3 regions of the Ahrensia sp. 13_GOM-1096m genome follow, and region 2 is predicted to be linked to each of the others. Evidence: riboswitches for the same ligand, from Rfam matches in the RefSeq annotation. Region 2 holds a riboswitch; each other region holds the start of a gene.
What was found. A riboswitch is a leader RNA that binds a small molecule or an ion and turns the genes downstream of it on or off. The one in region 2 is predicted to bind thiamine pyrophosphate.

Region 1 (10,789 bases), on a different contig from region 2:
CTGCTGCCCATTGTGCAATAGAACACGCACCCGATGTCTGCTGACCTTGGATCATGTCCATCGCCTTGATAAGTTCAAGCGGCCCAGCGGCATAACCAATGCGCCAGCCTGTCATCGCATAGGCTTTTGAAACACCGTTCATGGTGAGCGTGCGATCATAAAGCTTAGGCTCTACTTGCGCTGGTGAGTAATATTTAAACCCACCATAGCAAAGGTGCTCATACATATCGTCGGTCAAAACCCACACATGCGGATGGCGCACAAGCACATCGGTCAGCGCTTTTAACTCATCATATGAATAAGCAGCGCCAGATGGGTTTGACGGCGAGTTGAACATAAACCATTTTGTTTTCGGTGTAATCGCCGCTTCAAGCGCTTCTGCAGTCAGTTTGAAATTGTCTTCGATTTTGGTTTCCACGAACACATTCGTGCCACCACAAATCGCCACCATTTCAGGATAGCTCACCCAGTAAGGCGCAGGAATAATAACTTCGTCGCCCGCATTGAGCGTCGCCATAAAAGCATTGAACAAAATCTGCTTGCCGCCAGTGGCAACAATAGTCTGCGCCGGTGTGTATTCAAGATCGTTTTCGCGCTTGAATTTCGCAGCAATCGCCTCGCGCAGCGGCACAATACCAGATACGGGCGTATATTTTGTTTCGCCCCGATTGATCGCGTCAATCGCTGCATCTTTAATGTTTTGCGGCGTATCAAAATCAGGTTCACCAACGGAAAGCGAAATGACGTCCTTGCCCGTGGCTTTAAGCTCCCGAGCCTTCTGCGTGACAGCAATTGTCGCGGATGGTTTTACACGGGAAAGAATGTCAGCCAGGAATGCCATTTATTTAGTCTCCATCGAGTTTAAAAGCCGGAGGCAGGCTGCCTCCATTTAGGCGCCGTCGCTATGCGCTAATTTTATTCAAGGTGCAAGCGTTTGAACGCCCTGTACAGATAAAGGCCGCTAAATGGCAGAAAAAATGATTTTTCCTATAGCCAATGAATTCACCATTCGTTAACCATAAATTTAAAGGATTGGGGGATCATGACTTGTTACACAAATGAGTCGGATGGATATTTTGCAAAACAGCGCCAATAAATCAGTCGAAAAAGAAGAAGTCTCAGCCTGCTTAATGCGCGCCGATGACGGCTCTTGGGTCGGCAATTATCGCGGCTATGTCCTCAAATCAGCTTTTCAACCAATATTCAGGTTTATTGGCGGCAAGCTGCGCCCTGTTGCTTTTGAAGGATTGTTGCGCCCGCAAATAGGCGAAACTCCCATATTGCCCGGCGCTTTCTTTGGCCAGCTTGACCCTGACCAAGTGGGTTTGGTGGAAGCTGTGGCGCGAACACTTCATGTGCGCAATGCCGCGAGCCTTCCGGCGCAGGCGCGTCAACTGTTTTTGAATTTTGATCCAGCCGCCCTTTCCTCCAAGTCCACATTTGAAAAAATGATTGATGATCTTGGCACTGAATTACGGGCCTCTGATATAATGCCGAGCGCATGCGTTTGCGAAATCATCGAAAGCGCTGCCAAGAGCAAAGAGGACCTTAATTACTTCGTCTATTCGCTCCGTGCCCGTGGCTACCACATTGCTGTTGATGATTTTGGTGCAGAATCTTCCAATATGGAACGCATTGCAGACCTGACACCGGACATCGTGAAACTTGATGGCCCCATGGTCAAAAAGCTGATGGATAGCCCCGACGGTTACAAGCAACTCAAAAGCCTTATTGCGCATTTTAAAGAGCTTCGCATTCAGGTGGTTGCCGAAGGGCTAGAAGCACTTTGGCAAATCGAAATGGCCGAAAATGCTGGCGCGGAAATGGTGCAAGGCTTTGCCGCTGCGATGCCGCGCCTTGTTCCGGCAGATTTTAGTGAATGGTTTCAAGGAACCAAGACCTACCCAATGCCTTCCTTCGGTTATCCTGTCGCGCGTTAAGCTCAATATTTCTGACGATTTCATTCAAATAAAAACGATTGCTCGGCATCAATAGATTTGCTCAAAATCGGCTGACTGAAATCTTGGAGACGTCGCGTGCTAAAACTCTATTCCATGCCATCATCGGGCAATTCTTATAAGGTGCGCCTGCTGCTCAACCAGCTTGGCATCGCCTTTGAACATATTGATTGCGAATATAGTTCCGGCGCAACAACCAGCGATTGGTTCCGTGCGAAAAACCCAAATGGAAAAGTGCCACTGCTTGAGCTTGAAGATGGCCGCCTGATTGCAGAATCTAATGCTATCCTGCTCTATCTGGCACAGGGCAGTTCTTATCTGCCCGTCGATCGTTATGACCTTGCAAAAGTCCATGAATGGTTGTTCTTCGAGCAGAACTTCCACGAAGGCACCATTGCAACACGGCAAGCCATTTTTAAATATGAGCAGCGCGCCCATTTGCGTAACCCTGAACATCTTGACCCTTTGCTTGTTTCCGGTCACCGCGCGCTTGGCGTGATGGAAGCACAATTGGAAAAAACGCCATTCATCGCTGGCAATGATTATACAATTGCGGATATTGCGCTTTATGCCTACACGCACACAGCCGGTGAAATTGGCAAATTTGAGATGGAGCGCTTTCCGTTTATTAACAAATGGTTAAGTAATGTCTCTAAGCAAACACATCATGTGACCTTGGATTGGCTGCCTGCCACATAACGGCCACAAACTTACCTCGACATGGCCTAATTACGCGCCTCATCATGCCCCAATTTGATGCAAATTTTATCCAACAAGATAAAAGCTTAAAAGGCAGATCAAATTATGCGTATGTTACACAATGAACAGGAAATCGAGCGCGGCTATTGCCGCTCACTTATGATTGTTGCAGGCACATTCTTTATCGCCAATCTGGTACTTTTTATTGGCTTCACGGCATCGGCCAGCGCCCAAACAATGGATAGTGCAGCATCTGTAATGGCCCTTGCCAGAATGCTTGCCGCACCGGACGTCGCGTCCGATCTGACATTTGACAGCGGCAACCTGTTTATATTCGGCGCAATGGGTGCAGGTCTTTTGGTTATGGCTGGCGGTTTAATCGCCATGACAAAAAACCTCGTCCAAGATTTCACGCAGCCTGAAAAAACACGATACTAGCCACACAATGTGCGGCTATTACTAAGCCCGTCATTTTGCCCCCCACCATACGGGCTTAGAAAAACGCCGGTGTAACAGCCGGCGTTTTTGGTTTTGGCTTTGAATTCGAAAAACAGCGCCTTATATACGCGCTATGAAAATACTTCTCATTATCGTTTTACTCGTGTTCATCGCGGCCCTTTCATTCATCATTTATGGAAGGGAGAAAAGCTGGCAGTTATTTTTTGGCAATGCAGATTTAGGCGCGATTGATCTGACAAATATCAAACGCACAACAAAGCCACATGATGCGCTTTTGTGCAGCGCGGATGTTTGTAAATCTGATGCAGCAATAAATGAAACGCTTCCAACCTATAATGCCAAGGCTGAAGAGCTCATCATTATGATCGACAAGGCGTTTCAAGAAAGCGGCGTGATCTATGAGCGCGTTGATGATCGTGCCGATCCTTTGGCCGCACGCTATGTGACGCGCAGCAATCTAATGCGTTTTCCAGACACCAATCAATTTGTCGCTATTGATAATGCCGACGGCACGGCCAGCCTCATCGCTTATGCGCGCGCACAAATTGGCTATTCGGATGCAGGCGTGAATTTAAAGCGCCTTAAAGCGATCACCGCAAAGCTGCCGCACTAAGCGGCAAGCCTCTCGGGCCTTCGCATCAACTTTGGCTCGCATCAGTTTAAGGGCCAAAGCTTTTTGTAATCCGATAAATCTTCTTTGTAGATACCATCGCATGCAGATTTTTCGAGCGCCTCAACAAGCACAAAGCGATAGGTTCCGCCCTCACCTGCAAGGGTCCAACGGTTACTGGTCCCGCAATCGCCCAGACCACGTCCTTTAAAGAACGCGTAAAGTTCGCGCGTTTCACCATCCCAAACAATATTCCACGCTAAATCACTCACGCTCGGGCCTTCATTGCTCATCACAGGCAAAGCAAGCGGCGTAAACATATCGCCGCCCTCTATCCAAAAAGCATAAGGATAATTATAGGCACCCGCATCGCCGCAAGGCAGCGCTATGAGTTTATAACCATCATCCAGCCCTGCCGAAAACCCGCCATCAACGCGGCTTTGGCCCTCGCCGATTTCATTGCTGCAACGCCCGGCTTCTTTTCCAAAAAACGGCAGCAGATCAGCGGGCACATCCGACCAGCTGGAATAGTTGGTAATATTGACTTCTTCAATCGCCTCATCTGCCTCGGCTGGCACATTGGCGCTCAGCGCCATAAGCGCATTATTAGAACCGATCCTGCCTTGAGCCTCATCGGCAAAGATAAACCCAGCTGTAATACCTGACAGTGAAAATGGCGCTGTCGTGCGTCCCGAACGTGTTGTGTAGCTGATTTGAATTTGCTTACCGCGCCGCACAGCCTTCATCAGCTTGGTCACGTTTTCCTGATCATTATAGAGATACTCATAGGTCGCAGCGCGGTAGCTAAGCTTTGATACATCAAGCTGCATCACCATTTCGCCATCGACCATAATTTGCAAATTACTGCCACCGCGCAAAGCAGGCCGAGCGCTGATCACCATCTGCACAGGTGAATCCGGTGCTGCTGTTCGTCTAAAACCAAAACTTGAGAGAGAAACACTCCGGTTCGCAATATAGATATTACAAAGCAGCGCATTGTTGCATGCCACATTCACATCGCGCACGCGCTTGAATTGGTTGGCATGGGCGCTTTGCCCTATTCCAATAATAAGCATCGAGCATATGGCCATTGCCCACAGCGCTATCGTCGCATTTCTAGTTAATCTCGTCGATTGGGTCATGCTAAATTGCACCTGTTGATCAATTAAGTTTATGTGGGACAGACACAATGAAACTTCCAGTGCGCCCGACTTGAGTTCCGTATAAACCTGACGACCATCGTGGGCAGAAATGCGCTTGAGAACAAGGGCTAAGCGTGCAAAACATCAACAAGTTTTCATATTCGCTCATTTGAGCCCAACAAGACTGGAGCAGCTGAACATGCGCCGTATTTATGCCAATCTATTATTGCTGTTTGTCGGCGCTGTCTGGGGCATGGGCTTCGTTGCGCAATCAACGGCGATGGACGAAATTGAGCCAATATTTTTCACCGGAATACGATTTTTAGCCGCAGCGATTGCGGTGCTGCCCTTTGCGATTTGGGAACAAAAGCGCCGCGCCCGCACAATGCCTGAGAGCGAGCCAACTTTAACGCGCAAAAATCTTCTCAATTTTGCAATCCTCGGCGCCATATTGTTTAGCTCATTGGCAACCCAGCAAATCGGCCTCTTGACGACTTCCGTTACCAATTCTGGCTTTTTGACCGGCATTTACGTTGTCATGGTGCCCGTGCTTGGTTTGCTTGTGCTGCGCCAAGTGCCGCACACCATTATCTGGCCTGCCTCTGCGCTCACACTTACAGGCATTTTTCTTTTGTCTGGCGGCAGCCTCACGGGCCTGACAACAGGCGACTATTGGACTATTTTATGCGCGGTTCTTTGGGCATGTCATGTGCTGTTTCTTGGCCGCGTATTGACCACACAGCGCGGCGGCAACACGCCGTTTACTTTGGCAACAACACAATTTTTCACCTGCGCCATACTTGGTCTTGTGCTGGCATCCTTTTTTGAAACAATGTCATGGGCAATCCTTGTTGCCGCAGCGCCTGAAATCCTGTTCGCTGGCGTCGTCTCTGGCGGTGTCGCCTTCACGCTTCAAGCCGTTGCCCAGCAATATACAACCGCGCCGCAAGCTGCCATTTTCATGTCATCGGAGGCGCTTTTTGCGGCCCTCTTCGGCGCAATCATTCTTGGCGAGCGCATTGGCTTTTCCGGCTACATTGGCTGCCTATTGATCTTCGCAGCCATGCTCGCGGTTGAAATTATCCCAATGTTGCGGCTGCGCGGACGCACTCAAATTTCGTAACAAGCGATCAACTCAAAATTCTCCTGCATCTTTGTGATCGCTCTTGCCCAACCGCTTGGGCGCTCACAACAGAATTATGGCTCACGCGCTTCCAGCAAAGCCGCACGAACACACCTAAATACGGCAAACCGAAACCAAATAAGGCATAATTATGTCATTGTTTTTACTTGATTTTTTAACATCAAGTGATTTGAGTTTAATACCACTATCGTCCACATTGGTGGAGCGGAACGGCTGAACACCTCGATCCCCCAACCCTAAACGTTCAGACGTTGCGCATCTTTAAATGTTAAACTTAAAAGGAACACGACGATGAAAAAACTACTATCCGCAGCCCTAGTAAGTGCATCTGTTCTTGGCGCAACATTGCCAGGTTTTGCTGGTGAAGGCGAAGGTGTCGTAGCCGCCATTGAACCGGCAACAGGCACAGTCATGCTTGAGGACGGCACCGCATGGACAGTTGGCGCAGAGGTTGATGTTTCAGCGCTCGCAGTCGGCGATTCAGTCAAGGTAACATATGAAGACGGCACGACAGTGCTGACATCTGTTGAAAAGATGTAATTTTATAAATTCGGCGGCAGGCAATCTATTTTGCCTGCCGTTTTTCGGCCATCAATATGCCGTCAAATGACCGCTTGCCGGCATTCTTCCATAGCCCTAACATCCCCTCGTCCGGCAACGCTTTAATCCTATAAAGCGGCTGTGTACGGGCAAAACCTATTGGAAATTGACCGATGAAAAAATTTGCTTTTGCATTGATTATTATCGCCGCGACAACCGCTTCAGCTTTTGCTGCAGAAATCGAAGGCACGGTAGAAAATGTAGATCTTGATAACATGAAGATCACGCTTGCCGATGGCAAGGAGTACAAAGTTGCTCAAGGCATTCCGCTTGAAATCTTGGCTGAAGGCGCAAATGTGATCCTCAACACAAATGATGATGGCACCGCAACTGACATCATGTTGATTGATTGATCTAAATGTACAAACCTCTGGACTTCGCTTCACGGTTACATACGATGCGAAAAACGGAGGATGACAATGCCAAATTCTAAGCCAGATAATCCGCGCGGTGAACTGACAATCCGAACACTCGCCATGCCGGGCGACACCAATGCTGCCGGCGATATTTTCGGCGGCTGGGTGATGGCACAAATGGATTTGGCATGCGGTATTCGCGGCGCAGAACGCGCGGGCGGGCGCATTGTAACCGCCGCAGTCAACGAAATGTCGTTTGCCAGCCCTGTTAAAGTGGGCGACACGCTTTCAATCTATTCGGACATTGAAAAAATCGGCAATAGCTCAATGGTTTTATACATTGAGGCGTGGGCGCAGCGTTATCTAACAGATGTCAGCGAACGGGTGACTTTCGCACGCTTTACCATGGTGGCGATTGATACAAACGGCAAACCAACCAAAATTCCGCCCTTACCGAAGTAACGGCCTATCCCACGATATGAGATAACCACCCCATCCAGCAATCACATGCTGCAATAGGTCTTTGAACGTTGGCGTATATCGAAGTGGAAATGGTCATGGTGATCGCGGTCGCCCGGTCCAAGCACCGTACCAAACCGGTCACACGCCTGCCCGCGCACAGATTTCAAAAAGCTCTTCTCACGCCAAGCAAAAAAGGCTGGCTTGGCAACTTTAATCACGCGGCCGTTTTTCAGTTTAAACGAACCAATATCCACCGCATTGCCTTTGGAATGTTCCGACCATTTGTCTGTGCGTGCAATCTGACGGCATGAATAAGACGACATCTGCCTAATCTCGGCAATACCTGAAAGATAGCGTGAGCGTGCAGTTGGGCCAGCATCGCGTTGCAACCATTGCGCCATAGCAAGCGCTGCTTGACAGTTCAATTTCGCAGCAGGCTTAAGCGCAACACCGCGCGCCAAAGCGCTCACCTCAACAGGATGCTCAATACCGCAACTGGCATTATCGTAAATTCTTGGAATATCTTGGAATGTCACACCCATACGCTTAAGCGCAATGCGGCATTGCTGTTCCTCGGCAGGCAAACCAGTGTTCTGCCGATTACCAAAGCCTGGAATACCCAAACGCGGAAAAGAAAATATCGAACTGGTCTTCGTTGATTGGTCCACGCCAGCACTTGGCGTCGGCACACCGTCCACCCAGCTTGCCCCCGTGCCGCAAGCAGCAAGGATTCCTGATGTGATAATCAAGCTTAAGAAAGTCACACTTTTTTTGCGTGGCAAAGACATAGCCGCTTCATCCATTCGGTTTTTAGGCAATCGCCTAATGTGAGTCCCCGAACAGATTGTACGGCCCGTTGGTGAACGCGCCGTGTGCAAACTTGGTAAAGAAAGTGTTACATAACCCAAAAGGGGCCACTTGAGGTCAGACCCGACTTGGTTCTTTGCCGACTTCATAAGCAGCGTTGAAGAAATCGAGCTCCAGCGACACAGTCCTTAAGAAAAAGTCGCGGGAGATTTCCGGAGCCGCTGGCCCTATCCTATCGAGCTCGGCGCGCAAGAACGCGACGAACGCCTGAAACTCAGGGTTGTCGTGGAGAGTGATCCACTCGGCATGTACAAAATTTTCCGGCAGTGCCTTTGGCGCGCGTGATGCCCAATCGTAATACAACCCCTCGACGACGTTCAGAACAGAGAGCACCGCCGCATAAGAGCGGGTCGCAGCGGCCTCCCTCATGATCGATTGGAAGCCTTTTGTCGGCTCGCCATCAGGGGTGGCCGCCCGGTCCTCATCTGTCACACTTAGCGCCTCGAAAGCTCGTAGAAAATAGGTGTTTTCCTCGCCAGCCACCATGCCAGCGAAACGGCCGAAGCGAAGTCGTGCCTCAAACGTATCGGCCGAAGCTATCGCCGCACCGAGCAGCGTCAAAAAGCTGTCGAGGAAACGGTGATCCTGCACAAGATAGGAGGTCATCACTTTGTTAGAGATGGTCCCAGCGAACAGTTCGCTGACAAACCGGTGCTGAACGGCCATCGTCCAGGTTGGTTCACTGGCCTGTTTGAGAATTTCGGTGAAACGTTCGGTCATGGTGCTGCCCTTTCGTGGCTGACAGCGAGACCGCAAGCTATTGGCATAGGTCGGCCTCGCAAAGAGGCCGGCAAAGGGCAGGCGCATATTCCCATCCCTTCGCCGGCATGATCCGGATCAGGTTCGAAGGGTCACCGCGCTGCTTGCGCGAGCGGTCTCTCAGCCTCTTGTCGGGGCTCCCCTTGGTTAGTCAACCGATAACCGGAAGCTTTCCCGCCGTCAACGTTTCTGCCAGACGTATTGCCGAAATAACCAAAAGGGGCCATAAGGCCCCTCATATTCATGCAGTTTGGGTATGATTATTCAACCAGTGATGCGGTTTGCAAATATTCGTCCGGCGTTTGAAGGCTGGCTAAAGCACGCAGCGTATAGCTTGTTGTCACGTTCCAATCATTAAGCTGCACACTGCGTGCATCAATAACGATTTCTTCGTTCAAACGGCCCTCACCGCCCGGTGTAATAAACAATGTTTCAATGTCACCATTGGGCGCCATGACAGCATCTGAAACATAACCAGCCACTTGGCCATCGGCGGTTTCAACAGTCATGCCCATCCAAGCATCATTGAGCGGATGTTCTTCAATCATCGCCTCATCAAAGCTTTCAGAATAAGCGCTTTCGCCTTCAACGGCATAAGCATTGGATAAATCATCAGCCTGTGCAACGCCAAGCGAACCCACAATAAAGGTGCTTGAAACCAAAGCCGCTTGCAAAAATGCAGCAAGGCCAGTTTTGCGTTTTGACGCTTCAATAATTTTAAGGTCTGTAAACATCCTCTTATCCAATTCTTGTTTGCTCACTTCTGTGTTGAGCTTGTTGAATTTATCTGCGGCATTTACCGCTTTCTTGCTATATAAGCGCGCGAACCCCCATATTGGTTCCATAACGAACCGTTAACTTTTTAGGGTCTGCAATGGTGTTAATAGCCGGAATTGGTTTTTTGCTTATATTGGCTGCAATTTATGCGCCCCAATATTGGGTAAAGCACACAATGGAAAAGCACAGTGAACCACGGGCTGACTTCCCCGGCACTGGAGGCGAACTTGCGCGTCACCTGTTAGAAACATTTGAGGTGGAAAATGTTCGCGTTGAAGAAACGGAGCACGGCGACCATTATGACCCGCAAGACCGTGTTGTGCGCCTGTCATCAAAGAACTTTCATGACCCAAGCCTGACCGCTATTGCTGTGGCTGCACATGAGGTCGGCCATGCCATTCAGCATCACCGCGATGAGCGCGGCCTTAAAAATCGCCACCGATTGGTTAGCATAGCCATGGTGACCGATAAGATCGCAGGCATATTCTTTATTGCTGCGCCTGTACTCTTTGTCATTGTGCGCGCACCTGCCGCAATATTTGCAATGATTGCACTTGGCATAATGCTCTTGGCCGTGCGCGTTCTAGTGCATCTTTTCACCCTGCCTGTTGAATATGATGCCAGCTTCAACAAAGCGCTGCCGATTTTAAAACAGGGCGGGTATTTGCAAGGCGAAGATCTAGCAGTCGCCCAATCTGTGCTAAAAGCAGCCGCTTTAACCTATGTTGCAGGCGCGTTAATGAGCCTGTTGAACCTAGCCCGGTGGATTAGGCTCCTGCGATAATTACGCAGGCACAAATTTGAGCGCGACACCGTTCAAGCAGTGGCGCAATCCCGTTGGTTCCGGTCCATCATCGAAAATGTGGCCCAAATGGCCTTCGCAGCGGCGGCAATGCACTTCTGTGCGCGTGGAGAAAAACGAGCTGTCTTCTTTGGTGCGAACCGCATCATCAATA
Region 2 (10,789 bases):
TCAGATATCAACCCTTATTTGGCGATTGCCGCCATTATTGCTGCTGGTATTAAAGGGTTGGAAGACAAGTTAGAACTCGCGCCGCCAAGCAAAGGCGATATCTATAAAGACAACAAGGCTAAGACGCTGCCGACATCGCTACGTGATTCTGCTGAAACGCTGCGCAGTTCCAAAATGCTGCGTGAGGCAATGGGGGATGATGTGGTTGATCATTATGTACGCGCAGCGACTTGGGAGCAGGAAGAATTTGATCGGGTCGTCACCGATTATGAAATCGCACGTGGATTTGAAAGAGCGTAAATAATGACAAAACTATTGAAGTGTATTTCGCCGATTGACGGTTCGGTTTATGCCGAACGTCCGGTGTTAAGCAGTGCTGAAGCGCGTGATGCTGTTGCAAAGGCCAAATCTGCTCAGCTTGAATGGGCAAAACGTCCCTTGCAAGAGCGTATTGATTTGGTGCTGGCAGGCGTTGCCGCCGTTGGTGCAATGAATGATGAAATCGTGCCAGAACTTGCCCATCAAATGGGCCGTCCTGTGCGCTATGGCGGCGAATTTGGCGGCTTTGAAGAGCGCGCAAAATATATGGCGAAAATTGCTAGTGAAGCATTGGCGGATATTGAAATTGCGGATGATGCGCAGTTTCGCCGTTTGATCGCGCGTGAACCGCATGGCGTTGTGCTTGTCGTTGCGCCTTGGAATTATCCTTATATGACGGCGATTAACACGGTCGCGCCTGCTTTGATTGCAGGCAATAGTGTTGTGCTTAAGCATGCGACGCAAACGCTGCTTGTGGGCGAACGCATGGCAAAAGCGTTTCACTCTGTTGGTATTCCTGAAGAAATATTCCAAAACGTGTTTCTTGACCATGATACAACGTCGGCGCTTATTGCTGAGCGCAGCTTTGGCTTTGTCAATTTTACAGGTTCTGTCGGTGGCGGCAAAGCCATGGAAAAAGCTGCTGCTGGAACATTTACCGGTGTTGGGCTTGAGCTTGGAGGCAAAGACCCAGGCTATGTGATGGAAGATGCAGATCTCGACAGTGCTGTTGATACGCTGATTGACGGCGCAATGTTTAACGCTGGTCAATGTTGCTGCGGCATTGAACGCATTTATGTGGTCGAATCTCTCTATGATGCTTTCGTAGAAAAAGCGGTCGCCATTGTTAAGGGCTATAAGCTTGGCAATCCGCTAGACAAAGAAACCACGATGGGGCCAATGGCGCATGTACGTTTTGCGCAAGAAGTTCGTGCGCAAACTGCTGAAGCAATTGAGGCAGGCGCGATTGCGCATATTGAAACCTTTGCGGAAGATGATGGCGGGGCCTATTTGACACCGCAAATTTTGACCAATGTGAACCATGATATGCGCGTGATGCGCGAGGAAAGCTTCGGTCCTGTTGTTGGCATCATGAAAGTCAAAGACGATGAAGAAGCTATCGCGTTGATGAATGACAGCGATTACGGCTTAACCGCATCGCTTTGGACCGCAGATATCGACCGCGCTTTGAAAATTGGCCGCCGCATTGAAACGGGCACCGTTTTCATGAACCGTTGTGACTATCTTGACCCAGCGCTTTGCTGGACCGGCTGCAAGGATACAGGCCGCGGCGGCGGGCTTTCCGTAATCGGTTATCACAATTTGACCAGACCAAAATCTTACCATTTGAAGAAAGCAAACTAACATGAACTTGACTGCTAATTGGTCATATCCGACAGCCATTCGATTTGGCGCAGGCCGGATTTCAGAAGTCGCCGATGCATGTATTGCAGCGGGTATTTCAAAGCCGCTTTTGGTAACGGACAAAGGCTTGGCGTCCATGGATATTACATCCAAGACGCTCGACCTTATGGAAGCGGGTGGTTTGGGCCGCGCGATGTTTTCCGAGGTTGATGCAAACCCGACAGACTTGAATGCTGCAGACGGCGTCAAGATTTACCGCGATGGTGGTTTTGACGGTGTTATCGCATTTGGCGGCGGCTCTGGTTTGGACCTTGCAAAAGTTATTGCTTTTATGGCTGGTCAGACGCGTCCGCTTTGGGATTTTGAAGATGTTGGCGACTGGTGGACGCGTGCAGATGCAAGCGCTATCGCACCTGTAATCGCTATACCAACAACGGCTGGAACAGGGTCTGAAGTTGGCCGTGCGAGCGTGATCACCAATTCTGAAACGCATGAAAAGAAGATCATTTTCCATCCGAAAATGCTTCCTGTGACTGTGATTTGCGATCCGGAATTGACGGTCGGTATGCCGAAATTCATCACGGCTGGTACGGGCCTTGATGCTTTTGCGCATTGTGTCGAAGCTTACTCCAGCCCGCACTACCACCCAATGAGCCAAGGCATGGCGCTTGAAGGCATGCGGCTTGTAAAAGAATATTTGCCGCGCGCCTATGCGGATGGCAGTGACATTGAAGCGCGTGCGCATATGATGTCTGCTGCTGCAATGGGGGCAACGGCTTTCCAAAAGGGGCTTGGAGCAATCCACGCGCTTAGTCACCCGATTGGCGCATTGCACCACACGCACCACGGCACAACCAATGCGGTTTGTATGCCTGCAGTGTTGCAGTTTAACAAAAGCGCTATTTCAGATAGATTTAATGCGGCCTCCGCATATCTGGGAATTGAAGGCGGCTTTGATGGTTTTTGCGCCTATGTTGATGAACTCAACGCGTCGATGCAAATTCCAAAAACCTTGACGGCGCTTGGCGTTAAAGACCCTGACCTTGATCGTTTGACTGCTGATGCGCTGCGCGATCCAAGTACAGGTGGCAACCCAATTGAAATGACTGCTGAAAATACACGCGCACTGCTTGAAGCACTTCTTTAAGTTGCGCATCTAAAAAATATAAGTTACAGACGATTTATCCGTCGGGGGGCCCATTAGGGCTGAGAGGTGCTTGCACCGACCCGTCGAACCTGATCCGGGCAATGCCGGCGTAGGGAACGGGTAAATCGCAAAACTTATTGCGACCAATCTCCTTTTCTCGCCGTTTTGCCCCTTTGTGGAGGCATGATTGCGTTGAAAAGAATACCAATTGCACTGACAATTGCTGGCTCCGATAGTGGCGGCGGCGCAGGCATTCAGGCCGATTTGAAAGCCTTTAGTGCCAATAAGGCCTATGGCGCGAGCGCCATAACTGCGATCACGGCGCAGAACACAACATCCGTTATGGCTGTTCATGAAGTGCCTACTGACATTGTCGCGGCGCAAATCTCTGCGGTTCTGTCCGACATTTCAGTCGATGCAATCAAGCTCGGCATGTTGTTTTCGGCGCCGATTATTTCTGCTGTTTCCAATGCGCTGAAAACCTATGACGGAAAGATCGTCGTTGATCCGGTGATGATTGCAAAGTCCGGTGATATGCTTTTGCAAGATAAAGCGATCAGCGCTTTACTCGCAGAAATCCTTCCGCGCGCTGATCTTTTAACACCGAACCTTCCTGAAGCTGCACGATTGCTTAATTGCGATGTTGCAAATTCAAATGATGAGATAATCGCGCAGGCCAGAGCGCTATTGCAGCTCGGTCCTAAAGCTGTGTTGCTGAAAGGTGGCCATGCTGATGGCGGCATTTGCACCGATGTTCTTGTCGATAAAAGCGGCGTTGTTACAAGCTTCACGGCTCCGCGTATCAACACGAAGAATACGCATGGTACAGGCTGCACATATTCAGCTGCGATTGCTGCGCATTTGGCACATGGCGAGGAAATGGTTGCGGCTGTTCAGCGCGCACATGATTATTTGCACGCATCGATTTGTGCTGCTGACACATTAGATGTTGGCGCAGGGCACGGCCCAGTTCATCACTTTTCTGCGATGTGGACATGACCCAAATCACCATCATAGGCGGCGGTGTTGCTGGGCTATGCGTCGCGCGCAGTTTACGTGATCGCAGCGCCGATGTGCGCGTTATTGATCGGCACGGCGCGCTTGGACCGCATGCTTGCTCATGGTGGGCAGGCGGTATGCTTGCACCTTTTTGCGAAGGTGAAAGCGCTGAAGAACCGGCTGTACGGCTTGGGCAAGAGGCGGCGGATTGGTGGGATGCAAAAACCCACGCTGTTAATCGCTGCGGCACGCTGGTTATCTCGCCCACACGTGACAAAGCCGAGCTAATACGGTTTGGCCGAAGAACAAGCAATTTTGAAACGATTTCAGGCGCTGACATTGATGCACTTGAGCCAGACTTGGCTGGCCGCTTTAACACGGGCCTTTTGTTTAAAGATGAAGCGCATTTATCACCACGCTTGGCGCTTAGCCATCTGCGTGACGGTTTAATCGCTGACGGTGTGACATTTGAAACCGCTGATGCTGATCCAGAAGTTTATGCCAGAGGCGGTTTGACTGTGGATTGCCGCGGATTTCAGGCACGCGACACGATCACTGATTTGCGTGGTGTTAAAGGCGAGATGCTCATTCTTTCTTGCAAGGATGTTACGCTCAACAGACCCGTGCGACTGCTTCACCCACGTATCCCGCTTTATGTCGTCCCACGCGGCGACGGTATTTTTATGCTTGGCGCAACGATGATTGAGAGCAGCCAAAAATCACATGTTACGGCGCGTTCATTGCTTGAATTACTCAGTGCTGCCTATGCATTGAACCCAGCTTTTGGCGAAGCTGAAGTCTTGGAAATCGGCGTCGATGCGCGTCCGGCTTTTCCTGATAATTTACCGCGTATTCGCCGCAATGGAAATTTGATCCGTGCAAACGGGCTTTTCCGTCATGGCTTTTTGCTCGCACCCGCAATGGCGCGAATGGTCGCCGAAATGATTTTTGACAACACAAGACCGGAGATGATGGATGAAACTTCAGCTTAACGGTATCGCAATTGATACGGACGTGACGACACTGGCCGCACTTCTTGATGAGCAAGGTTTTGCTGAGGCGAAAGTGGCAACGGCTGTCAATGGTCAGTTTGTACCAGCAGCGCTTCGCAGTGCCCAAATTCTTGATGAAGGCGATCTGATTGAAGTGCTTGCCCCGATGCAAGGAGGCTGAGCATGCGCGATTTTTATGGCACCAGTTTAACAACCGGACTTATGCTCGGCACGGCGCAATATCCGTCGCCTGCGATTATGATGGATGCCTTCAAACGCAGCGGCGCATCGGTTGCGACCGTTTCTCTGCGCCGTGAAAGCGGTCAAGATCGTGCAGGGCAGGATTTTTGGGCCATCATCCGCGATCTAAATGTTCATGTGTTGCCTAATACGGCTGGCTGCCACAGCGTGAAAGAGGCTGTCACAACGGCGCATATGGCACGCGAAGTCTTCGACACAAAATGGATTAAGCTGGAAGTCATCGGCGAAGAAGATACGCTCCAGCCAGATGTTTTCGGGCTGGTCGAAGCGGCGCGTATTTTGAGCGAAGACGGCTTTAACGTGTTTCCTTACACGACTGAAGATCTCGTTGTCGCTGATAAATTATTGAATGTTGGCTGCGAAGTTTTGATGCCCTGGGGCGCGCCAATTGGTTCGGGCTTGGGCCTTAATAATCCATATGGTTTGCGCTCCATGCGCGCACATTTTCCTGATGTTCCGCTGGTTATTGATGCGGGGTTGGGCCTGCCGTCACAGGCAGCGCAAGCAATGGAAATGGGTTTTGATGCGGTATTGCTGAACACGGCTGTGGCGAAAGCAGGTGACCCAGCAGCTATGGCTGAAGCCTTTGCGGGGGCCGTTCATGCGGGACAATTGGCGGCTAAGGCCGATCCCATGGAACCGCGCGATATGGCAGCACCTTCCACGCCCATACTTGGAAAGGCTTTTTTAATATGAAGCTTGATCGATTTTACCCAATCTTTGACAATGCAAAATGGCTCGAACGGCTTTTACCACTTGGCATCAAGCTCGTGCAGCTTCGTATAAAAGACATGCCCGATGATGTGCTGCGTGATGAGATTCGTCGTGCACGCGATCTTTGCAAACAGCACAATTGCACGTTGGTCGTGAATGATTATTGGCAAATCGCCATAGAAGAGAAATGCGATTTTATTCATCTAGGCCAAGAGGATTTAGAGGGTGCTGATATTAAGGCCATCCGCGCTGCTGGTTTGCGCATTGGTATCAGTACGCATGATCGTGCTGAGCTTGATCGCGCATTAGCGCTAGAGCCTGATTATATTGCGCTTGGCCCCATTTACCCAACCATTTTGAAAAAGATGAAATGGCATGAGCAGGGCGTTGAAAAACTCACCAAATGGCGCGGACTGATTGGCCAAACGCCTTTGATTGCGATTGGCGGTATGAATATTGAGCGGGCGGCAGGCGCTTTTGAAGCGGGCGCGGATGTCGTTTCTGCCGTGACAGATATTACTTTGAACGAAGACCCTGAAGCGCGTGTCAAAGCTTGGCTGGAGGCGACACGATGAGCCGCTATGCGCGTCAGGAAATATTGCCAGAAGTCGGCGCTCAAGGTCAGGCTGCTATTGGCAAAGCAACTGTCCTGATTGTTGGGGTTGGCGGGCTTGGCTGTCCCGTCGCACAATATCTCGCAGCGGCTGGCGTTGGGCGCTTGATCCTCGTTGATAGCGATATTGTTTCGGTTTCAAATTTGCACAGGCAAACGCTGTTTCGCGAAGCCGATATTGGAATGCTCAAAGCTCAAATTGCGGCGCAAAGTCTGGCAGGCTTGAATTCTGATTGCACCATCATGCCGGTGTGCGAACGCCTCACGCCGAAGAATGCAAAGGTGCTAATTAGCGAGGCGTCATTGGTGGTAGATTGCGCCGATAGTTTTGCTGTCAGCTATATTTTGTCAGATTTTTGTAAGGCTACAGCAACGCCATTTATTACGGCGTCAGCGCTTGGTTTATCTGGATATGTCGGCGGGTTTTGTGGCTCTGCGCCATCCTTACGTGCCGTATTTCCAGATTTACCAGCTCGCGCGGCGACATGCGCCACGGCTGGTGTCATGGGGCCAGTTGTTGGCCTTTTGGGGGCGGCACAAGCACAAATGGCACTGTCTGTTCTATTGGGATTAGAGCCTTCACCGCTTGGCCAACTTGTTACCCATGATCTGCGAACAATGCGCAGCAATGGATTTCGTTTTGACAATGCGCCGGAACCTGAAAGCGGATCATTTGCATTTATTGCCGATGATGAAATTCAGCCGTCGGACTGGGTGATCGAGTTACGAGACGAGGCAGAAGCGCCCGCGCTTGTTCATCCTGCGGCGCGGCGCATGAAGGTCAGCGATTTTCCAACCGCAAAACCGATGCCTGATACAGGCCAGCGCGCTGTTTTAATTTGCAGGTCAGGACTTCGTTCTTGGCAGGCAGCAACACACCTAAAAACATATTGGGATGGTCCCATTTCTTTAATTGCAATGGGCGATATGCCCGAACTTGAAAGGTCTTAATGATGAAACGAACCGCTTTGACGATGGCAATTGCAATGCTGACTTCTCCTGCAATCGCAGCAGATCAGATGACCCTTTTACTCGACTGGTTTGTAAACCCTGATCATGGACCCATTATTGTTGCGCAAGAAAAGGGGTATTTTGCAGAGCAAGATTTAGAGGTGGAAATCATCGCGCCTGCTGATCCTTCCGATCCGCCTAAATTAGTAGCGGCAGGAAAAGGCGATCTTGCGGTTTCTTATCAGCCGCAATTACACATTCAGATACATGAAGGTTTGCCGCTAAAGCGGGTTGGCACATTGGTTGCCACACCGCTCAATTGTTTGCTTGTTCTCAAGGACGGCCCGATTAAAACACCTGCGGATTTGAAGGGCAAGAAAATTGGAACTTCCGTTGCTGGTGTTGAAGAGGCCATACTTGGTACTGTTTTAAAAAATCACGGTTTGACTTTGAAGGACGTTGAACTGGTCAATGTGAACTTTTCATTGTCACCAGCGCTCATGTCCAAACAGGTTGACGCTGTGATTGGAGCGTATCGAAATTTTGAACTTAACCAGATGAATATTGAAGGCGTAGAAGGCAAATGTTTCTATGTCGAAGAAGAAGGTGTGCCGCCTTATGACGAGCTTATCTATGTTGCGAATTCAGACACGATGGATAAGGAAATGATTGCACGCTTTCTTTCAGCAACCGAGAAGGCCACGCAATATATCACCAATCATCCGCAGGAAAGTTGGGAAGTTTTTTCCAGCACATCAACCGAATTACAAGACGAGTTGAACAAGCTTGCATGGACAGATACTTGGCCGCGTTTTTCCAAGCGTCCCGCTGCTATGGATGCTGGCCGCTATGCCAAGTTTGAAGCATTTTTGAATGAAGCAGGTCTTATTCCATCGCAAAATCCAGTAGAGGCGATTGCAATCGATGTGACCGCGCAATGACACATCCTGATTATGGAAAAACATTCGCTGTCTGGCGTGCCGGAGCAGGGCAGAGCTGGCATGATTATATCAATCACGATTTTGTAGAGGGGTTGCGTGATGGTAGTTTGCCGCGCGTTTCATTCCTTCACTATTTGATCCAAGACTATGTGTATCTTGTGCACTATGCGCGTGCATGGTCATTGGGTGTGATCAAGGCCGAAACGTTAGATGAAATGAAAATCTGCGCCGGAACGGTCAATACGTTGGTCAATCTTGAAATGTCTTTGCATGTGACAACTTGCACTGCAGCGGGTATCAGCGAAGAAGCGCTTTTTGATGCTTCTGAAACCACGGAAAATCTTGCCTATACGCGCTATGTAATGGACGCTGGCATGCAGGGTGATTTTCTTGATCTTATGGCGGCACTTGCGCCTTGCGTTATGGGCTATGGTGAGATCGGTTTGCGTTTGGCAAAAACCGCAGCAGAAGACACGCCTTATGCGGACTGGATTGCTGTTTATTCAGGCGATGAATATCAGCAAGCTTGCCGTACAGTTGGTGCAATGATTGACCAATCGGTTGAACGACGTATCGGCCATGATATGACTGCGTCGCCGCGCCTTGCCTCTGTGCAATCCCGTTTTACCAAAGCGACTGAATTAGAGATTGGGTTTTGGGATATGGGGCTGCGCGGAAAATGAGCCCGTCGCCTGAAATCATCTTCAAGGGCTGTTTTTTCATTGAGAATAAACAGCTCTTTGATGCTTCCTTTGTGATGCCTGCGGGACGTTGGACTTGTTTGCTTGGTCCTTCTGGCGTTGGGAAATCTACTATTCTGCGTTTGCTTTTGGGGCTTAAGACGGGCGGTCATTTTAAAGGTGAAATTTCAACATCTGATGGGCAATCCATTGCTGGGCAGATAAGCTATATGGCGCAATCTGATCTTCTTTTGCCTTGGTTGTCGGTTGTTGAAAATCTCATGATAGGTGCTTCACTCCGCGGTGATGCACATGATGAAGAACGTGCAATGATGCTGCTTGACCGTGTTGGTCTTAGCGATCATGGGCACAAAAAACCGGCGGCTTTATCTGGCGGCATGCGGCAACGTGCTGCGCTTGCACGCACATTGATGGAGGATCGGCCAATTGTTTTATTGGACGAACCTTTTTCTGCGCTCGACGCGGGCACTCGTGCAGATATGCAAGAGCTATCTGCAGAGCTTTTGACAGGTAAAACCGTGTTGCTCGTTACCCATGATCCGGCAGAAGCGAGCCGTGTGGCAGACCAAATTCTCGTTATGAATAAGAGCGGCATGGTGGTTTGGCCTGCACCTGATTTGCCAGCCATACGGGCGGTCGATGCGCCGGAAACACTGCTTTGCCAATCAAAATTATTGGCCTATTTGAGAGCGTTAGCGGCATGAGAAAACTCGATCTCCTTTTCGCAATTCTATTGATGCTTTGTATTTGGCAGGCTCTGGTTTTGATTACTGGTGCGCCGCATTTCATTTTGCCGTCGCCGTGGCGGGTTGCAAAATCGGCCTATTTTAATCGCGTGCTGATTGGTGAAAATGCACTTGTCACAATAACAGAAATTTTGTTGGGGCTGTTGCTCGGCACGTTGTTTGGCGTTGCGACTGCATTGCAATTGACGCTTTCAAAAACGGCTGAAAGATTGATGCTCCCTATTTTGGTTTTCACCCAAGCGGTGCCCGTTTTTGCACTCGCACCTTTGCTAACATTGTGGTTTGGCTACGGCATGGGGTCCAAAGTGGTGATGGCTGTTTTGATTATCTATTTTCCGGTCACATCGGCTTTTCATGATGGTTTGACGCGCATTGATCGCGGGTATCTTGATCTTGCTAAAACAATGGGTGGTCGGCAGTTGCAGATTTTGCGCCATATCCGAATTCCAGCCGCTTTGCCGGCGTTAGGCTCTGGATTAAAATTGGCCGCGGTCTATGCGCCTATTGGTGCGGTAATTGGCGAATGGGTCGGTGCTTCCAAAGGGCTTGGCTACTTAATGTTGCTTGCCAATGGACGTGTTAAAACCGACCTCATGTTTGCCTGTTTGATTACGCTTGCGTGCCTGACTGTGATCTTGCACAGCCTTGTTGGCCTATTGGCCAAACGCCTATCCAACTATGCGGAAGGCGTTGAGCGGTAATCGTTTTACGCCTTTTTCAAAAACTCTGTACGCAGCACAAGACCTTTTGTTTTTTCGACTCGGCATTCAACTTCGTCAGGATTACCCGTCAAACGAATACCTTTGACCATCGTGCCGCGCTTAATGGTTGAGGACGTGCCTTTAACCTTCAAGTCTTTAATGACGGTAACATTATCACCATCTGCAAGTACGGCTCCGTTTGAGTCGCGTGTTTGGTCTTCATTTTCTGACATAATCGTTCTCCTTTTATGCCGTATTGGACCAAATCAATGCCTATGTCTATTGCGGCACTCCATCGCAGATCTCAGCAACGCCAAAGTGTTTATTTAACACAAATGGC
Region 3 (10,789 bases), on a different contig from region 2:
GGCCACCCAAAACAGCTTCAGGGCGGTTTTCAATGTCAAAGCCTTCTGGAAACTCGAACGTAATGCCAAGCTTCACATGGCTATAACGCTGCGCACGCACATAGCCCTCATCGGCATTATCGCCAAACATCATGCCATTGAGACCACGCATATAGCTTTCGCGGTCCCGTGCGCCCGTGCCGCGCCCACCAAATTTACGCGCATGGCCAACTGCCAAGGTAACACGCTGCGGTGTTGAAGGGTGCGTCGATAAAAAATCAATACCCTTATCGTTCGCGCCAGATGCGCTGCGATAAGCATTAAACGCCGCCATACGTTGCTGAAAAGCGGCCGCTGCATAAGGATCATATCCAGCTTCGCCAATAGCCGAAATGCCAACAGCATCTGCTTCCAACTCTTGGTTGCGCGAGAATTGTGCAAGGTCAAGTTTACCGCGCACAAGGGCACGTCGGCCGGCTTCCTTGTCACGCAAAACATCCGAAACGACCCGTTCGGCCAGAACAGCTTCTTTTTCCCGCTCTTGGCGCAAGATGCCGTGGTTTGAAGTTACGTGTGCCATTTCATGCGCGATAACAGCAGCCAATTCAGCGCTATCACTCGCCAATGCCAGCAATCCGCGCGACACATAAAGATAACCGCCCGGCAACGCAAAAGCGTTGACCACCGGAGAATCCAAAATCGAAATTTGATAAACTTGGCTTGGATTGTCAGAGACAGTCACAAGCTTGCCCACAATACCGGCAACCATGCGCTCCAAAGCAACATTGGAATATTCACCGCCATAGGTTTCCAATATGCGTGGATGCTGCAAAGCGCCTAAACGCGCCAATCGGCCTGAGCGCACATTTTCTGCAATGATGGGCGACTTTGATGGTGAAAGCGACGGGTCCGATGCAAGGTCAACAAAGCTCTGGCATGCGCTGAGCGCAATTGGCGACACTAAAGCCAAAACCCGCAACCATTTTGATGCGGGCAGTGGGAACAATCGCTTTTCTAATTTATGCTGAACTAGGACCATATTGAAAATGCGCCGCTTGGCAAAATCCGATTCTATTAATGTGTCATATCCAATAGCGGGATAGATGCCGCTCGCAAAGCAAAAGATTTATCTATCGCAGCGCTAAACCTGAAATCAGGCAAAACAACGTCAAATTTATCACGTTCTGCGCCCTATTAAATAATCACGCACCGCTTCATTCTGATTTTGCGTTTTAGCAAGCTCACTTGATGGTCCATGATAGACGACACCTTTGGGGCCTAAAAATACAAGATCTTCGCTAATATGAAGCGCATCTTCTGGTGAATGCGTCACCATCAGCGTTGTCATAGCGTTTTTATTGGCAAGCGTTCCGACAAGATCGAGCATTTCGCGGCGAAGGCCCGGCCCAAGAGAAGCAAAAGCTTCATCCAGCAACAATATTGGTTTATGCCGCACCATCACACGGGCAAGCGCAACACGCTGCCGCTCACCACCTGAAAGCTGGGCGGGTAGCCGCTCTCCATAATTTTCCAAACCAACGCTTTGAAGAGCCATATTGATCTGCTCTTTCTCGCCAGCGGACAATTTAAGCGAAGGCGAAATACCAAGGCCCACATTCTTAAAAACACTCATATGGGCGAAAAGATTATTCTCTTGAAACACCATCGAAAGTGGACGGTCTCCCGCGGCGCGGTGGGTATTATCTTCTCCGGCGAGCCAAATCTCGCCTTTCTGGGGAATTTCAAAACCTGCCAGCAAGGACAACATTGTTGATTTGCCCGAACCACTGGCCCCCATGATCGCGGTGATAACCCCTTGGCGAAACTGCGCATCAAAATGCATGGCAGGCATGCCAGCATCATAAGCAAATGTGACATCACGTAACGCAACACTGATTTTATCAGTCGTCATCACTTTTTATCCTTTAAAGAGACGCTACTGCGGTCTGCGAACATCAAAATTGCCAAGGTAAACACGCACAATATAAGCGCCAAACCTGCTGCGTCATTGGTGCGGTAGCTGCCCATACGCTGCAAGATTAAATACGGCAAAGTCTGCACTTTTTCTGATCCAAAAAGCGCAATGACACCCAGATCGCCGAGCGATAATGCAAAGGCAAAAGCAAAGCCAACAGATAAAGGCTTGATCATTACCGGCAACAAAACCAAACGCCATTTGTCAAAACCTTGAATATTAAGTTGCGCGCATAAACGGTCATGGCGTTGCGCTGCAGTTTGCCGTGCAGGCAGCACAAACCGCATCGCAAATGGAAGTGCCATAGCCGCATTAACGCTGACAACCAGATAGGGCGCAGCTTCATATATGCTCACGAATGGCCGCAATAAAATGAACCATCCAGCGGCAATCACAATCGGCGGCACGACAAGCACCAGCGATGCTGCATGACTATAGGCGCCTTGCATAAAGCCAGCGCGAACAGCCCCCTCGCATAAGGCCAGCGTAACGACAATACATAGGCACGCCGCAAGAGCGCCCAGCACAAAGCTTGTCATAATGGCTTTTTGAACCGCCGCTTGGCCAAGCAATTTAATAAGGTCGGCAGCAATGCCTTTTGCAAAGATCGCAATAAATGGCGACGCAACAAACAGTGCCGCCACGCCAAGCACAATCACCGCCAAGATGACTTGGCTTGCCTTATGTTTGATCAGCAAAGGACGCGTGCGTTCAAGCGTCATGCCAGCATCAATATTGCCGCCAGCGCGGGCAAACATATAGACAGAAAAGGCGGTCAGTGCGAGTTGCATGACGGTTAAAACCACAGCGCGCGGAATATCAAAATCAAATGTCAGCGCCTGATAAATACCGACTTCCAGCGTTGTGGCACGCGGACCGCCGCCCAGCGTTAGCACCACGGTGAAAGAGGTAACGCACAGCATGAATACCAACGCCGACGCGTTAAACAATGCAGGGCGCATATAAGGCCAACAAATATGGCGAAGGCGCTGTAGCGGCCCCATATTAAGCTGATGCGACAAGCGTTCATACTCCGCAGGCATAGCATTAAGAGCGCCAAGAATAACACGCGCGACAAGCGGCATATTGAAAAACACATGCGCGATTAAAATGCCGGACAGTCCATAGATCGTGCCGATAGGCAATCCTGCCTGCTTGAGCGCTTGCGTGACAAAACCTTGATTTCCGTAAAGTGATACGATTGCTAAAACCGCTACGATTTGCGGCAAAACAAGCGGTATCGCAAACAGGCGGAGCAGCAATTCACGGCCATAAAAATGCTTATACTCAAACAGCAAAAACCCGACAGGAATGGCAAACAGTGCCGACAACAACGTCGATAGTGCCGCCTGCCAAAGTGTAAAACGAATGATACGCCAGACAACAGTGTCTGTTGCAATATCAATTACATCAACCTGTGAGCCGCCAAGAGCCGCAAAAACAACCAGCGCAATAATGGCGCCTAGCGCCAATGCTGCCAACAGAAAAAGGGCCAGCGGCGGAATCGCAAGCCCTAATCCTTGGTATGGTTTTGTATATTTCAAACCTTGTTACCGGCTCATAACTTCAAGCCATTCAGCAACCCAGTCTTTACGGTTCAAAGCAACGTCATCTGATGAATAAAGCAGCGCATTGTCTGGCTGAACGAGCTTATCAAAAACCGGATTAAGCGGCTTTGATGTCGCAGCAGCAGGAAGCATCCAGTTTGTTTCAGGAATAATGTCTTGGAATTCTGGGCTAACGACGAAGGATAAAAACTCTTTCGCCTTCGGGTTTTCAGCGCCTTTTTTCGTCAAGCCTGCCACTTCTATTTGCATGTAATGGCCTTCAGAAAAAGCCGCCGCCTGATATCGATCATTGTCTTCGGCAATCATGTGGTAGGCCGGCGATGTCGTATAAGACAGAACCATTGGCACTTCGCCATCTGTGAACAGCCCATAAGCTTCTGACCAACCCGGCGTGATCGTCAAAATGCGATCATTTAATTTGGCATAGGCCTCCGGTGCATCATCGCCATATAATTTCTTAATCCATAACATCAAACCAAGGCCCGGTGTTGATGTGCGCGGATCTTGAATTGCAATCTTGTTGGAAGCATCGCCGTTTAAAAGCTCTTCCATGCTGGAAGGCGGCGTAGCAATCTTTTGCGTGTCATAAACAATGGCGAAATAACCATAATCATAAGGCACGAAAACATCATCATTCCAACCGCCAGGAACGGCCGCCGCCTCAATGTCCATGCCGTGCGGTGCAAAAAAGCCTTCGGCTTTGGCTTCCGCAATCAGGTTTTGGTCTATACCCAGCACCAAATCAGCATCGGTGTTTCCACCTTCCAGCCGCAATCGGTTGAGCAGTGCGACACCATCGGCGGCAGAAACAAATGTTACGTCACAGCCGCACTTTGCTTCAAATGCTTTTTCAACTTGCGGGCCCGGACCCCATTCAGCTGTAAAGCTCTCATAGGTATAGATAGTGACGTCCTGCGCATGCGCATGCGTCGCGACAACACTGCTCAGCAAAGTGCCCAATAGGATGGATTTTCTCAAAGCTTCTCTCCTTGTTTTAAACAAGGGACAAACACAACGTTTAAGGGGAATTCCAAAACCGTGCGCCTAATCCCTCCGCCGGTGTTAACCGGATCAGGTTCTACGGGTCGGATTACCTCTCAGCCATTATGGCACCCCGTTAGACAAGTTCCGCAATAGCATTTGTATAAAAACGCGGCAAGAGCGCCAAGCTTCGCTATTGCGCTGTAATTTGCCAATGCTTATGACTGGGCAATGTGTAATTCCAGCTCAATTACGATCCTTTTAGGCGGCACCTTACAGGTCGATGACGACCTAAAAGAGCGCGTCAAAAACAGCTATGTCGTGGCTGCCGATGGTGGCATTGCCCACGCAAAGCCTCTTGGCTTAATGCCAGATATCTGGATCGGTGATTTTGATTCCAGCACTTCTGAATTTTTTGATGATTATCAATCCGTTGAAAAAGTGCCTCACTCTTCCAATAAGAACCAATCCGATGGCGAGCTTGCTCTTGATCTAGCTATTGCCCGCAAACCGCAAACGATCACCATTTGCGGCGCACTTGGCGGCAAACGAACAGACCATGTGCTTTTTATATTATTGGGTGCATTGAAATACGCTCTGGATAATCCTGATATCGCATTTTATCTAACCAGAGGTGATGAAACGGCTTTTCCGCTGCTTCCAAACCGTGAATTGGCGCTACATTGTGCGCCGGACACGACATTTTCAGTCATCCCCTTTAGTGCGCTAACCGGCCTCACCGTCTCAGGTGTAAAGTGGCCGCTACGTGATGAAAATATTGCGCTGGGCTCAACCCATACGCTGTCAAATATGTCAAACGGCAAAACAAAAATTAAGCTGGTTGACGGCTATGCTCTTGCCTTAGTTCAAAATAAGCATAGTTTATGATTGTAGTGGAAGGGAACATCTACAACCTGTCAGAAAAATGAGACATAGTTCTGCTTTTCTGACCCTATTAACTCGGGAGCATATCCATGAAGAAAATTACAGCAACAATCGCAGCACTCGCAATGGCAGGCGTAGTCGCAACAGGCTGCACAAACTCTGATCTTCGCGCAGGCGGTGCAGGCGCTATTGTCGGTACTGGTGCGGCCCTTATTGCTGGTGGCAACACTGAAGCAGTATTGCTTTCTGCAGCAGCAGGCGCAGCAGCTGGCGTCGTTATCGGCCGCGTAGCACAAGGTTCAAGCCAGTGCTATTATTCAAACGGCCGTGGTGGTTACTACAAAGCACGTTGCTGATCTAAAAATAATTGAATTTGAAAGCCCGTCTTTTGGCGGGCTTTTTATTGGCCTTGATTTCAGCGCTTGAAACCGCCAAAGCCTGATCGAAGAAACGACAAAGGTTATTATGGCAATCTCCCCGCCCCTACTGCGCTTGGAAAATATATTACTGACTTTCGGTGGCAAACCGCTCATCGAAGAGGCAAGCTTTTCCGTGCATACAGGAGACCGAATAGCGCTTATCGGGCGCAACGGCTCCGGCAAATCAACTCTTTTAAAAATCGCCGCAGGCATTACTGATGCGAGCGATGGTGATGTCACATCAGATCGTAACGCCACCGTGCGTTATTTAGCGCAAGCCCCAGATATGGCGGATTATGCAACGGTTGGTGAGTATATCTCAAAGGGCCTTGGCCCAATGGATGATCCACACCGTGCCAGCTATTTGGCAACAGAACTTGGGCTGGATGAAACCAGATCGCCCCAAGGGCTTTCTGGCGGCGAGGCGCGGCGCGCAGCGCTTGCGCGCACTTTAGCCCCTTCACCTGATATTCTGCTTTTAGACGAGCCGACCAACCACCTTGACCTGCCCGTTATTGAATGGCTGGAATCCGAGCTACAACGCTCAAAATCTGCCATCGTATTGATTTCACACGATAGGCGTTTTTTACAAAACATTACCCGTAAAACTCTGTGGCTTGACCGTGGACGCTTACGGGAAAACAGCGCGGGCTTTTCACAATTTGAAGATTGGCGCGACAAACTTTTAGAAGAAGAAGAACAAGAGCTTCACAAGCTTGGCCGCAAAATTGTGCGCGAAGAACATTGGGTAACGCACGGCGTATCAGGTCGCCGCAAACGCAATATGCGCCGCTTGGGTGAATTATCAGAACTAAAATCAGCTTTCAGAAATCATCAACGTGCCGAAGGCAATGCCAAGCTAGAAACAAGCGATGTACGCACCAGCGGCAAGCTGGTCATTGAAGCCGACAACATCGCCAAATCCTATGGCAATCGCACGTTGGTTAAAGACTTTTCATTGCGTGTGCATCGCGGTGATTGTATCGGCCTTGTTGGCCCCAATGGTGCAGGCAAAACAACATTAATCAAAATGCTAATTGGTGAACTGGAACCCGATAGCGGCAGCGTTCGCCACGGCACCAATCTTGATATTGCGATGCTGGATCAACGCCGTGATGCGCTCAAGCCGGATGAAACGCTCGAAAACTTTCTAACCGATGGACGCGGACAAACGCTCGTCGTCAATGGCGAAGAAAAACATGTGTCGTCCTACATGAAAGATTTTCTTTTCAAGCCTGAACAAGCCCGCACACCGGTCAGAGAATTGTCGGGCGGCGAGAAAGCACGGCTGATTTTAGCCAAATTGCTCGCACGCTCAAACAATTTGCTGGTTCTCGACGAACCAACCAACGATCTTGATATGGAAACATTGGACCTGCTGCAGGAAATGATTGCCGACTTCAAAGGCACCGTTCTACTTGTCAGCCACGACCGTGATTTCCTCGATAAAACCGTTAATGCGATTATTGCGCCCGATGCAGAAAATACAGGCCGCTGGATCGCTTATGCTGGCGGCTACACCGACATGCAGGCGCAGATTAAAGAAATAAAAGCAGCAAACGCGCCAGCGAAAAAAGACGCCAAATCTGAAAAGTCGGCGCAATCAAAGCCAACAACCGCCAATGCAAAAGGCAAGCTTTCCTATAAGCAGAAATACGCGTTGGAAACGCTGCCTGCCAAAATGGATGAGATTACCAAGAAGGTGGCTCAGCTTGAAACCAAGATGGCTGACCCTGCCTTTTTCGCCAAAGACGCAGAAGGGTTCAGCAAAGCAGCCAAGGAACTTGAGGCTTTGCAAAACAGCCACACAGCCATGGAAGAAGAATGGCTGGAACTGGAAATGCTACGCGAAGAACTCGAAGGTTAAAGGCGTAATACTTTAAAGAATGATTTTAAGGATTGTAAAACCAAGTAACAATTTACATTATACATGTGCAGAAACTATCTGTGTTTTATTATAGGATTTATACATGTCTACAATGAAAAAAGTATCAGCAGAATTCTTCGGTACATTCTGGCTGGTGTTCGGTGGTTGCGGCAGCGCCATTTATGCCGCGGGCATAGCCGATGTTGGAATCGGGTTTCTTGGGGTTGCGCTGGCATTTGGTCTGACCGTTTTGACTATGGCATATGCCGTTGGAGGCATTTCTGGGGGGCACTTTAATCCTGCGGTCTCCATCGGCTTGGTGTTCGGCGGACGCTTCAGTGCCAAAGAGCTACCGGCTTATATTATTGCGCAAGTTGTCGGCGGCCTTGCAGCCGGCGTTATGCTTTACCTCATTGCAAGCGGCCAAGAAGGCTTTGCAGCGGGCGGTTTTGCAGCCAACGGCTATGGCGAACATTCCCCTGGTGGCTACTCCATGGTTTCGGTTCTCATCGCCGAAATGTTGCTGACTGCAATGTTTTTGATCATTATTCTTGGCTCAACTGCAAAATCTGCATCTGCTGGTTTTGCCCCTATTGCTATTGGCCTAGGCTTAACTCTCATTCATTTGATTTCTATTCCAATCAGCAATACGTCTGTGAACCCTGCGCGGTCGACCGCAGTAGCATTTTTTGCTGACGGCGGTTGGGCCGTTGGGCAATTATGGATGTTCTGGGTGGCTCCAATAGCTGGCGCCGCTATTGGCGGAATCATCTATAAAGCATTGCTAGAAACAAAATAAGTAATTTAAGGCGGGCTGAAAAACCCGTCTTAAACCGCATGATTGTTTAGACTTAAACAACAGCTAAAAAGCAGCAACAATTAGCACTTGAGCGCAACCGGCAGCGCACCGGCAACCTTGCTTTGGCGCAAGATAAAGTTGGTTGTTGTCGTGCGCACCACGCCAAGACGGTTAATGCGCTTCATGATAAAGCGTTCAAGATCTTCTGGGTCTGTCGCGGCCACTTTGAGCACGAAATCAAACTCGCCCGTGATCGAAGCGCATTCGATAATTTCTTCTGCACCATCAATGAAATTATTAAATAAATCGATGGATGCCTCACTGTGATCCATAAGCGATACATGCACATAAGCCAGCGCATGCAGGCCTAATTTTTTGCCGTCCACAATGGCAGCATAGCGCGTGATATAGCCCTCATCTTCCAGCTTCTTCATCCGCCGCCAACAGGGCGATGGCGATAGTCCCACCGCATCTGAAAGTTCTTGCGTGCTGGCGCGTCCATTTTGCTGCAAAAACTTTAAGATTAGCCTCTCAAAATTATCAAGCATAATTCACCTACTTTCACACACATCAGAAAAAATTTACCCAGATTATGATCTGTAGCATCAAAATAGAACATAATTTATTGCAATGCCATGCAATTCTAACCTAAACCATGGGAGGTGAGACATGCCTAAATCAACAAAATATGTTGCTAAAATCGCTGATGCGGAAGGCCGAATAGATTACACAAGCCAAGACGATGCTGTGTGGCGCGATCTTGTTGCCCAGCAAGAGCAAAACATCAAAAAATACTCCGCAAAAGAATATTTGGCAGGTCAAGAAAAACTAAATCTGCCAAAAGACCGCGTGCCGCAATGTGTTGATGTTTCTAGGCAGCTTCAAGCGCTAACAGGATGGAGCGTGGAGCCCGTTCCAGCGCTAATTGGCTTTTCTCAATTCTTCTCAATGCTCGCCAATCGAACATTTCCCGCAGCGTCATTTATCCGTAGCCGAGAAGACTTCAACTACATCGAAGAGCCAGACATTTTTCATGAAATATATGGCCACACACCACTACTTACCGATGAGCGCTTTGCAAAGTTTTCCGAAGCCATTGGTAAAACAGGGCTTGAATGTGACAAGTCCGATTATTCTTGGCTGATACGCCTTTATTGGTTCACCATCGAATTTGGCTTAATCCGCCAAGATGGTCAGATCAAAGCATTGGGTTCCGGTCTTGCATCGTCGCCAACAGAATTGATTTGTTCTGTCAGCGATGAGACCGCTATTCGCAAGCCCTTCGATGTTATCGACATTTTGCGAACACCGTACCGAATTGATATCCACCAACCGATCTATTTTGTGCTCGATAATCCCGATCAGCTTTTTAAAGCTGCAGACCGCGATCTCTTAAGTGACATTCGGGAAGCGCGCCAACTGGGCCTGCATGAACCCGCATATCCGCTCAAAGAAGCCGTTGCTTAATCGGTAACAAAAAACGGCCCGCATTTTAACGAGCCGTTTTCATAAATAAGCATACGGGCTTTATTAAACGAAGAACTGCGCACCGTTCGCCGAGATGGTCGAACCATTGATGAAGCCGGAATCATCAGAAGCTAAAAACGCGACGCAGCGTGCAATTTCCTCTGGCTCACCCAAGCGGCCAGCTGGAATTTGCGGAATAATCTTGGAGTTCAGCACTTCTTCAGGGATAGCACGCACCATTTCAGTGCCGATATAGCCTGGGCAAACCGCATTGGCTGTAATGCCAGCACGTGCACCTTCTTGCGCCAATGACTTCACGATACCCAGATCACCTGCTTTTGTTGCAGCATAATTGACCTGACCAAATTGTCCTTTTTGACCATTGATCGAAGAAATAACGATAACGCGGCCAAATTTACGCTCGCGCATGCCCGGCCAAACCGGATGAACAGTATTGAATACACCAGTCAGATTGGTGTCGATCACTTCTTTCCACTGGTCAGGAGACATCTTATGGAAAGGCGCATCGCGTGTGATGCCAGCATTGGCAACAACGATGTCAATCGGGCCGATTTCAGCCTCAACCTTTTCTATGCCTGCTTTGGATTCGGCATAATCAGCGACATTCCATTTATAGGTTTTAATCCCAGTTTCTTTAGTAAATGCCGCCGCCTTCTCATCATTGCCAGCATAAGTCGCCGCAACATTATAACCTTCAGCCTTCAGTGCTTTCGAAATTGCCTCTCCAATTCCGCGGGTGCCACCCGTTACCAGTGCTACTCGTGCCATAGTCTGCTCCTCCAGCGTTATTATCCTCAAAAAAGGCGGCCCGTAAGCCGCCTTACAAAT

Region 1: it holds a riboswitch for thiamine pyrophosphate, as region 2 does, so the genes downstream of both, N530_RS0112580 (TenA family protein) here and thiD (bifunctional hydroxymethylpyrimidine kinase/phosphomethylpyrimidine kinase) in region 2, are expected to answer to the same signal.
Region 3: it holds a riboswitch for thiamine pyrophosphate, as region 2 does, so the genes downstream of both, thiB (thiamine ABC transporter substrate binding subunit) here and thiD (bifunctional hydroxymethylpyrimidine kinase/phosphomethylpyrimidine kinase) in region 2, are expected to answer to the same signal.

Annotation. Positions count from the first base shown of each region.
Region 1 is NZ_JIAX01000014.1:57,212-68,000, forward strand. It holds gene N530_RS0112525 (pyridoxal phosphate-dependent aminotransferase) at 1-841, opposite strand, end outside; gene N530_RS18100 (EAL domain-containing protein) at 1,068-1,940, shown strand; gene N530_RS0112535 (glutathione S-transferase family protein) at 2,037-2,657, shown strand; gene N530_RS0112540 (hypothetical protein) at 2,763-3,095, shown strand; gene N530_RS0112545 (DUF1499 domain-containing protein) at 3,229-3,729, shown strand; gene N530_RS18695 (DUF1176 domain-containing protein) at 3,771-4,868, opposite strand; gene N530_RS0112555 (DMT family transporter) at 5,068-5,991, shown strand; gene N530_RS0112560 (DUF1344 domain-containing protein) at 6,304-6,552, shown strand; gene N530_RS18110 (DUF1344 domain-containing protein) at 6,726-6,965, shown strand; gene N530_RS0112570 (acyl-CoA thioesterase) at 7,026-7,430, shown strand; gene N530_RS18115 (extensin family protein) at 7,472-8,218, opposite strand; gene N530_RS0112580 (TenA family protein) at 8,355-9,017, opposite strand; TPP riboswitch at 9,095-9,210, opposite strand; gene N530_RS0112585 (PRC-barrel domain-containing protein) at 9,317-9,790, opposite strand; gene N530_RS0112590 (zinc metallopeptidase) at 9,931-10,617, shown strand; gene msrB (peptide-methionine (R)-S-oxide reductase MsrB) at 10,618-10,789, opposite strand, start outside.
Region 2 is NZ_KK211156.1:371,922-382,710, forward strand. It holds gene N530_RS0115580 (glutamine synthetase family protein) at 1-300, shown strand, start outside; gene N530_RS0115585 (aldehyde dehydrogenase family protein) at 304-1,683, shown strand; gene N530_RS0115590 (iron-containing alcohol dehydrogenase) at 1,685-2,830, shown strand; TPP riboswitch at 2,863-2,963, shown strand; gene thiD (bifunctional hydroxymethylpyrimidine kinase/phosphomethylpyrimidine kinase) at 3,014-3,829, shown strand; gene N530_RS0115600 (FAD-dependent oxidoreductase) at 3,826-4,821, shown strand; gene thiS (sulfur carrier protein ThiS) at 4,805-5,002, shown strand; gene N530_RS0115610 (thiazole synthase) at 5,005-5,778, shown strand; gene N530_RS0115615 (thiamine phosphate synthase) at 5,775-6,371, shown strand; gene N530_RS0115620 (HesA/MoeB/ThiF family protein) at 6,368-7,360, shown strand; gene N530_RS0115625 (ABC transporter substrate-binding protein) at 7,363-8,301, shown strand; gene tenA (thiaminase II) at 8,298-8,984, shown strand; gene N530_RS0115635 (ABC transporter ATP-binding protein) at 8,981-9,706, shown strand; gene N530_RS0115640 (ABC transporter permease) at 9,703-10,449, shown strand; gene N530_RS0115645 (alkylphosphonate utilization protein) at 10,455-10,682, opposite strand; gene N530_RS0115650 (VOC family protein) at 10,776-10,789, opposite strand, start outside.
Region 3 is NZ_JIAX01000013.1:149,895-160,683, reverse strand. It holds gene N530_RS0111735 (M48 family metalloprotease) at 1-1,018, opposite strand, end outside; gene thiQ (thiamine ABC transporter ATP-binding protein) at 1,157-1,891, opposite strand; gene N530_RS0111725 (thiamine/thiamine pyrophosphate ABC transporter permease ThiP) at 1,891-3,498, opposite strand; gene thiB (thiamine ABC transporter substrate binding subunit) at 3,505-4,500, opposite strand; TPP riboswitch at 4,554-4,649, opposite strand; gene N530_RS0111715 (thiamine diphosphokinase) at 4,735-5,391, shown strand; gene N530_RS0111710 (hypothetical protein) at 5,478-5,744, shown strand; gene N530_RS0111705 (ABC-F family ATP-binding cassette domain-containing protein) at 5,860-7,674, shown strand; gene aqpZ (aquaporin Z) at 7,787-8,473, shown strand; gene N530_RS0111695 (Lrp/AsnC family transcriptional regulator) at 8,554-9,021, opposite strand; gene phhA (phenylalanine 4-monooxygenase) at 9,143-9,940, shown strand; gene phbB (acetoacetyl-CoA reductase) at 10,004-10,729, opposite strand.